Regions from separate parts of the Planctobacterium sp. AWM4_229 genome, predicted to be linked through region 2. Evidence: predicted binding sites of a transcription regulator. Region 2 holds the regulator's gene; the other holds the start of a gene.

What was found. Region 2 encodes NrdR, which represses ribonucleotide reductase genes. Its sites were predicted from a motif close to AAACACNANATNTNGTGTTT; they were not measured.
Region 1: the regulator NrdR is predicted to act here: its motif matches at 2,366-2,385, upstream of nrdA (class 1a ribonucleoside-diphosphate reductase subunit alpha).

The regions. Positions count from the first base shown of each region.
Region 1 is NZ_JBSWWX010000001.1:90,537-94,753, forward strand. It holds gene gyrA (DNA topoisomerase (ATP-hydrolyzing) subunit A) at 1-545, opposite strand, end outside; gene ubiG (bifunctional 2-polyprenyl-6-hydroxyphenol methylase/3-demethylubiquinol 3-O-methyltransferase UbiG) at 788-1,492, shown strand; gene ACXAGP_RS00460 (HAD family hydrolase) at 1,489-2,160, shown strand; gene nrdA (class 1a ribonucleoside-diphosphate reductase subunit alpha) at 2,577-4,217, shown strand, end outside.
Region 2 is NZ_JBSWWX010000005.1:268,334-272,550, reverse strand. It holds gene ribBA (bifunctional 3,4-dihydroxy-2-butanone-4-phosphate synthase/GTP cyclohydrolase II) at 1-475, opposite strand, end outside; gene ACXAGP_RS12820 (riboflavin synthase) at 566-1,225, opposite strand; gene ribD (bifunctional diaminohydroxyphosphoribosylaminopyrimidine deaminase/5-amino-6-(5-phosphoribosylamino)uracil reductase RibD) at 1,245-2,360, opposite strand; gene nrdR (transcriptional regulator NrdR) at 2,356-2,805, opposite strand; gene ACXAGP_RS12805 (hypothetical protein) at 2,940-3,296, opposite strand; gene ACXAGP_RS12800 (alpha/beta hydrolase family protein) at 3,444-4,217, opposite strand, start outside.

The DNA.
Region 1 (4,217 bases), on a different contig from region 2:
ATGTTTGTCGCCATACCAACCGCAATACCCGATGAACCGTTCACTAATAAGTTAGGAACTTTGGTAGGTAAAACCTCAGGGATTTTTTCCGTACCATCGTAGTTAGGCACAAAATCTACCGTTTCTTTGTCCAAATCGGCTAGCAACTCAGCGGCAATTTTCGCCATGCGCACTTCGGTATAACGCATTGCAGCGGCGGAGTCACCGTCTACTGAACCAAAGTTGCCTTGACCATCTACCAGCATATATCGAAGCGAAAATGGTTGCGCCATACGCACAATCGTGTCGTAAACCGCAGAATCACCATGGGGGTGATATTTACCGATTACATCACCGACGATACGGGCAGATTTTTTGTATGGTTTGTTGTAGTCATTCTTCAACTCGTTCATGGCGAAAAGTACGCGCCTGTGAACGGGTTTCAGACCATCACGAACGTCTGGAAGTGCACGTCCTACAATTACACTCATGGCGTAATCGAGGTAGGAGTTTTTCAGCTCGTCTTCGATATTAATTGGAAGGATTTCTTTGGCGTTGTCAGTCATATACAGCCTTGTTGTTATTATTTTCGCCGATGGTTATCGGGAAACATCACTGTTCATTTGTATTTGCACGGAATAACTAGTGTTAGCTTTCCGCATATCTAAACAGGAAATAAAAGTGTTCAAGATTCTATCATCGAACTACAAAAATAAAAGATGCTGATTGGCGAATATATGTGCAAACGAACCTGTTAATGCAGCATTTGAGGCCTTATACTTGCCGAAACTTGTTTGGAGTCAGCACTTTGCAACAAAACGTAGATTATACAGAAATACAAAAATTTGCCGATTTGGCCAGTAGATGGTGGGATCTGGAAGGTGAATTTAAGCCTCTACATGACATAAATCCGCTGCGCCTGTCTTTTATTATGGAGCAAACCAATGGACTACACGGATTGCACACCCTCGACATTGGATGTGGCGGCGGTATTTTATCCGAATCCATGGCAAAAGCCGGGGCTAATGTAACGGGCATTGATATGGGGATAGAGCCCCTCGAGGTAGCGCGTTTACACGCCCTGGAATCAGGGGCCAAAGTCAATTACCAGCAAAGCTCGGCGGAAGAGTTTGTCGAAACACACTCTAACCAGTTTGATGTGGTCACTTGCCTTGAAATGTTAGAGCATGTGCCAGAGCCGTCTTCTGTCGTTGCCGCCTGCGCTAAATTGGTTAAACCCGGCGGTTGGGTATTCTTTTCCACGTTAAATAGAAACATTAAGTCCTGGTCATTGGCGGTTGTCGCGGCTGAATACGTTATGGGCATGGTTCCCAAAGGTACTCATGATTACAACAAGTTTATTAAACCTTCTGAGCTGTTGAATTGGGCAGATCACAATGGACTGCAAGCAAAAAAGATAACTGGATTGCATTACAACCCACTTTCCAAGACTTATTTCCTATCCGACCGCAATGTCGATGTTAATTATATCGTAGGCTGCAGAAAACTGTGATTGCGCCCAGAGCTATACTGTTTGATTTAGACGGAACTCTCCTGGATACCGCACCTGATTTAGGTGCGGCATTAAACTTTGTTCTAGAGCGACACGGATTTCCCGCTAAAAGTTATCAAGAGTACCGAGTGGAATCGTCTAATGGCGCACTAGGGTTGTTGAAAATGGGCATGGAGGAACAGTTTGAGAAATATGATGCTGAAGTCTTAAGAGCTCAATTGTTGGACCATTATCAAGCCAATATTTGTCAACATACCCGCCCTTTTGAGGGCATTGCTGAATTAATTGCATGTCTCGATAATAAGCGTATCCCTTGGGGGATCATAACCAATAAGCCTGGTTTTCTTACTGAGCCACTGTTAGCCCATTTTTCAGAATTTAAAAACTTCCAGGTGTGTTATTCGGGAGATACTTTCGAGCAGCGCAAACCACACCCAAAGCCTCTACTCAAGGCTGCTGAAAAACTAGAAATAGAAGCGAAAAACATCTGGTATGTCGGCGATGCCAAACGCGATATGGAAGCTGCACGTGCCGCAAAGATGGTTCCCGTTTTAGCCCGCTACGGCTATTTGACTGAGCCTGAATTGCTGCAAAGTTGGGATGTCGATATTGAGATAAATAGTGCCAATGAGCTACGACATTTACTCAGTGGAAACGCTTTCGGTTAATTAAGCTCTCCGTTTAAACAACGTTAATTTTGTCAACAAAGTACTTAGATCGCTTCAATCTAAATGAAGCGATTTTATTACTATTTGATTTATGCCAAATTAGCGGTGTAATAATCCTGTTGAAATTCCAAATATACTGAAGAGTATTAAGCTATGAAGTTAGCTTACACTAACCGAAAAAAACAGCGGCGAATAAAGCAACAGACGCCCCTATATCTTGGGTTGAAATGCGACTAAAACCCCTTTATCTTGTGTCTCAAGGATGGCAACGACACATCCTGTATTGGGGAATGGCGAGTCGAGTTCAGGTTTACAAGTACTCCTAAGAGTGCAACATAGACCAGGACACAATGTGGTAGCACAATTTTCACATCTTCGAATTCGCAGAAACATATAATAATAACAGTGGCAGCATTATGAATAATACTTTATACGTCACCAAGCGTAATGGTGAGCGTGAGCCTATTGATCTGGATAAAATTCACCGTGTTCTTGATTGGGCGGCTAAAGGCCTGACCAACGTCTCCGTGTCTCAAGTGGAGATAAAAGCGCACATTCAGTTTTATGACGGGATAAAAACTGAAGATATTCATGAGACATTAATCAAATCAGCAGCCGATCTGATTTCGACTGATAGTCCTGATTATCAATACTTCGCTGCCCGACTGGCAATCTTCCATTTGCGCAAGCGCGCTTACGGTCAATTTGAACCACCAACGTTGGTACAACACGTCAAAAAAATGGTGGAAATGGGCAAATACGACGCTCATCTGTTAGAAGATTTCAGCGAAGCTGAGTTCGAGCTAATGGACGAATACATTGATCATTGGCGTGATATGGATTTCAGCTATGCCGCAGTAAAACAGCTGGAAGGCAAGTACCTGGTGCAAAACCGGGTAACCGGTGACATCTATGAAAGCGCTCAGTTTTTATACATTCTTGTGGCGGCTTGTTTGTTTGCTAAGTACCCCACCGAAACGCGTATGAGTTACATCAAGCGTTTTTATGATGCCACATCCAAATTTAAAATTTCGCTGCCAACCCCCATTATGGCTGGTGTGAGAACCCCTACCCGCCAGTTTAGTTCTTGTGTGTTAATTGAGACCGGCGATAGCCTTGATTCAATTAACGCTACTGCGAGTGCCATCGTTAAATATGTGAGTCAACGCGCTGGTATTGGCGTAAATGCCGGTAACATTCGCGCGTTGGGCAGCCCGATTAGAGGCGGAGAAGCCTACCACACAGGTTGTATACCATTTTACAAATACTTCCAAACCGCTGTTAAAAGCTGCTCTCAAGGTGGAGTAAGAGGCGGTGCTGCTACACTTTTCTATCCCCTATGGCACATGGAAGTTGAATCGTTATTGGTACTTAAGAACAATCGTGGAGTTGAAGAAAACCGCGTTCGGCATCTTGATTATGGTGTGCAGTTTAATAAAACCATGTATCAACGCTTGATTAAAGACAGTCACATCACTTTGTTTAGCCCTTCTGATGTACCAGGCCTTTACGACGCATTCTTTGCGGATCAAGACAAGTTCGAAGCGCTATACACTAAATACGAGCAAGACCCCAGCATTCGTAAAAAGCAAATCAAAGCACTGGAATTGTTCAGTTTATTTATGCAGGAGCGAGCCAGTACAGGCCGTATCTATCTGCAGAATGTTGATCACTGTAATACCCACAGTCCCTTTGATGCCAAGGTTGCCCCGGTAAAACAAAGTAACTTGTGTTTAGAAATTGCATTGCCAACTAAGCCTTTATCTCATGTTAATGACGAAGAAGGTGAGATTGCCCTTTGTACTCTGTCCGCATTTAACTTAGGTGCAATTGAGTCTCCAGAAGATTTCAAAGAGCTTTCTGAGTTAGCGGTTAGAGCATTGGATAGCTTACTTGATTACCAAGATTATCCAGTACCAGCTGCTTACAACGCCACAATGGGACGAAGAACACTGGGAATTGGTGTTATCAATTTTGCCTACTATCTGGCTAAACACGGTGTGCGATATTCCGATAGTAGTGCCAATAATTTGGTACACGAAACCTTTGAAGCCATG
Region 2 (4,217 bases):
CGGGTTCACAGCCTGCCAACCGGGCTAAATCCACTGCGGCTTCCGTGTGGCCAGCGCGATTCAATACACCACCTTCTTTGGCAATAAGTGGAAATATATGTCCGGGCTGGACGATATCAGCAGCAACGGCATCAGGGGCCACGGCGGCTAAAATGGTTCTGGCCCTGTCAGCGGCAGAAATACCAGTAGTCACCCCTTCAGCGGCTTCGATTGAAACCGTAAAGTTGGTGGAGAATTGCGCACCATTGTTGTCCACCATTAAGGGTAATTTGAGGGTCTCACAACGGTCACGTGTCATGGGTAGACAGACAAGTCCTCTGGCGTGAGTCACCATAAAATTGATAGCTTCAGGCGTAATATGCTCTGCGGCCATGATGAGATCGCCTTCGTTTTCACGATCTTCATCATCCATCAGGATAACCATCTTGCCGTTGCGGATGTCTTCGAGTATTTCTTCGGTGCTATTTAATGACATAAATTCTTTACTGTAGGGTTCTCGGCTGATTCAGATTAACAATCACACCAGCCTGATTTTTGTTTGTGCAATGAATGGTGGCGAATTGTACTATCGCAAATAACCATTTTCAGCTAAAAATGCCAAATTGATATCGCCAGACTGACTTTGTGCGGCTTTATCACCTAACATCAGGCGCTCCAGATAGCGGGCAATTACGTCAACTTCCAGATTTACCTTGGTACCAGCTTGATAATGCTGAATGATGGTTTCTTGCAAGGTATGAGGCACCAGAGTTAATTTAAATTTTGCGCCGTCCACATCATTTACCGTGAGACTGACACCATCCACCGTAATTGAACCTTTTTCAGCGATGTATTTGGCCAGATTATCGGGAGCTTTTACCCAGATTTCCCAGGTTTGTCCGGCATTCTCGATACTGGCGATTTCCCCCACCCCATCAACATGACCGCTGACAATATGACCGCCCAAACGAGATGTGGCCATCAGTGCTTTTTCCAGGTTAACCGCCATGCCTTGGGAGTAGTTAGCGAACCCGGTGCGTTTGATAGTTTCCATGGAAACATCCGCCACGTAGTGTTGTGAAGAAAATTCGACAACAGTCAAACAAACCCCATTAGTTGCGATACTGTCACCTAATTGTACGTCCGACATATCCAGTTTGCCGGTGGTAATGGCTACCCGCATATCGCTGCCTCGGGCCTGCATGGAAGCAATGCTCCCTACTGATTCAATAATTCCGGTAAACACTCTAACCTCTCGGGATAAATTAGCGAAAGTGAGCCACGATTTTCATATCGTCACCCACCATTTTAGTTTCTGTAATCTGAAGTTCCGGTACCTGTTGCATATTCTCGAATTCGGGTAACTCTACCAAACTGAAACTGCTATGCCCCATTAGTTTAGGTGCAAGGTAGAGAATGAGAGAATCCACCAATTCGGCTGCGATAAATGCCCCCGCTAATCGGCTGCCTGCCTCTAACCAAATATCATTTAGTTGCATCTGCGCAAGGTGGGCTAATACGGCTCGTAAATCAATTTTTCCGTTTTGGGCTGGCGCTTGCCACTGTTTGATGCCGACTTTTGATAATTCGGCATTAGGCGACAGATTGATCACCAGAACATTGTTATCGGCAAAAACTTTTAATTTACTGTGCAGTTGATTTCTGCCATCCAGGATCACCCGAAGTGGTTGCCTTATCTCATTGGAATAACCTGCTTCTACTGACTCCGGCAAATCTTCACGGCGCACGTTAAGAGATGGGTCATCTGCCAGCACAGTACCTGAGCCACTAATGATGGCACAACTCATTGCTCTGTGGCGCTGCACATCTCGACGCGCCGCGGCACCAGTAATCCACTTGCTTTGAGTATTTGAAAGGGCCGTTTTACCATCCAGCGACGCCGCCATTTTTAAGGTCACTTTGGGCATCCCGTGCAAATGACGTTTTATAAAACCGATATTGAGCTCTTTGGCAGCGGCTTCCATTAAGCCAACATCCACTTGAATCCCGGCGTCACGCAGCTTTTGAAAACCGCGGCCAGCTACTTTCGGATTGGGATCTTGCATCGCCACGACAACGCGCTTTACTCTGGCGTCGATCAAGGCATCACAGCAAGGCGGCGTGCGGCCATAATGAGAACAGGGCTCCAAGGTGACATAGACGGTAGCCCCTGCCACCGATTCAGTACTATTGGCAAGTGCAGCGGCCTCTGCATGGGCCTCTCCGGCTTTTTGATGGAATGCTTCTGCCAAAAGCGCGCCGCTTTCAGATACGATGACACAACCTACATTGGGATTGGGGCTGGTGGTAAATCTCCCCTGTTTAGCCAGTTCTATCGCTCTGGCCATATGTTTGGCGTCGGTTACGGAGAACATCTTAATCTCCCAGTCGGGCAATTGCCTCGCCAAATTCTTTAATATCTTCAAAGGAGCGATAAACGGAGGCGAAGCGCACATAAGCCACTTTGTCCAATTCAATGAGTTCCGCCATGATCAAGTTACCCACCAGTTCACTGCTGACTTCTCGCTCTCCGGTGCCACGTAAATGGGACTTTATGTGATGAACACTTTGCTCTACTTTTTCAGTATTAACCGGGCGCTTTTCCAAAGCCCGCTGCATGCCTGCACGCAATTTGTCCTCGTTAAAGGGTTCGCGGGTGCCATCTCGCTTCACTATTCTTGGCATCACCAGCTCGGCCATTTCGAATGTGGTAAAGCGCTCATGACATTGCGTACACTCCCGGCGTCGGCGCACCTGAGCCCCTTCGGATACCAAGCGAGAATCAATAACTTTGGTTTCCTGGGTCATGCAAAAAGGACAAATCATAGAAGTGAAAACCTGAAAAAGCGTGTATTGTGGTATAGGCAATATAGGTGCTGAAAGACTATTTTCAAGCCTTGACCAAGCCAAAAGAGAAAGGTGTATAGACGATGACAGACTTGCCAGCTGTCAATTTGCCATTACAAGCCTCGTTTAACGTCCTTTTCCCAAAATTCGTCCACTAACAAGGCAAGCATATCGTGCAGGTGTTCTTCAAACTCCTCCAGATTTTGACCGAACACTGCCAGGTACTTTTCAGCCTGATCGTGAGTGAGATTTTTATTCAATGCACGAAACTGCATTTCCGGAAGCTTTTTGTTCATTCGAGCGACGATTTCCCACTTTACAAATTCGGCATGCAGGTTCTGTACACGCTGCTGCGCATATTTACAGTAGTCCTGGATATAATCGATACCGGCAGGACCCATACAGCCGGGTTCAACCCGAAACAAAACGTGTAGTTTTTTATCGTCTGGAAGTTGCGTTACAACTGGCATTTATAATTGTTCGAAATATTTGCTATACCCAACAACATAACTTAATCGGGGCAAAAAATAAAATAGGGAATACGAAGAAGAGGCATTAAACTCGTTATTGGCCGGCCTGATGCGCTCATCAAGCCAGCCGTGGAAATCATCGTAGTCTTATTTAGCGGGCAAATGTTTGTCAAGAAAAGCATCTATTGCCTTCAGAGCAGCCATACGATGCTCGGCTTTACTGAGATAATGATCGCCTTCATCCAGTTCAACATAAGTCACATCAGCGTCGGCATCTTCAAGCTCATCATACATATTTTCCGATTGATGATCTGGCACAACTTCATCGTGAGTACCATGGATTAATAACACTGGAATTTTAATTTTGTCCACATGATTAATTGGCGAGATACTTTTGATGTGGGCTTCATCTACTTCACCATTTGAGATCAGTTTATTCCAGTAGGCCACCACCCAATGATCTTTGCCGTGTTCGTAACGGTCATCTTTTAGCATGCGTTCAATATCTGCAACACCATTCAATGAAATTGCACACTGATACACGTCAGGTGTAAAGGCAGCACCAGCTAAAGCTGCGTAACCACCATAACTACCACCTACTATACAAACCCTGTCAGGGTCTACATAGCCTGATTTAACCAGGGTTTTCACGGTATCGGTAAGGTCGTCCTGCATTTTACGCCCCCACTCACCGCGACCTTGCAAGACAAAGTCGGCACCAAAGCCTTTGGAACCTCGAAATTGCGGCTGCATGACCAGATAACCTCGACTGGAGAAATACTGCGCTAGCCAGTCAAACTCTATCGTGTCATAGGATTCTGGCCCACCATGCGGGAGCATGATTGCTGGCAGGTTTTTCAACTCTGCGACAGCGGGTAATGTGAGTAATGTCGGTAACTTCAAACCATCACGGGCTTTAAT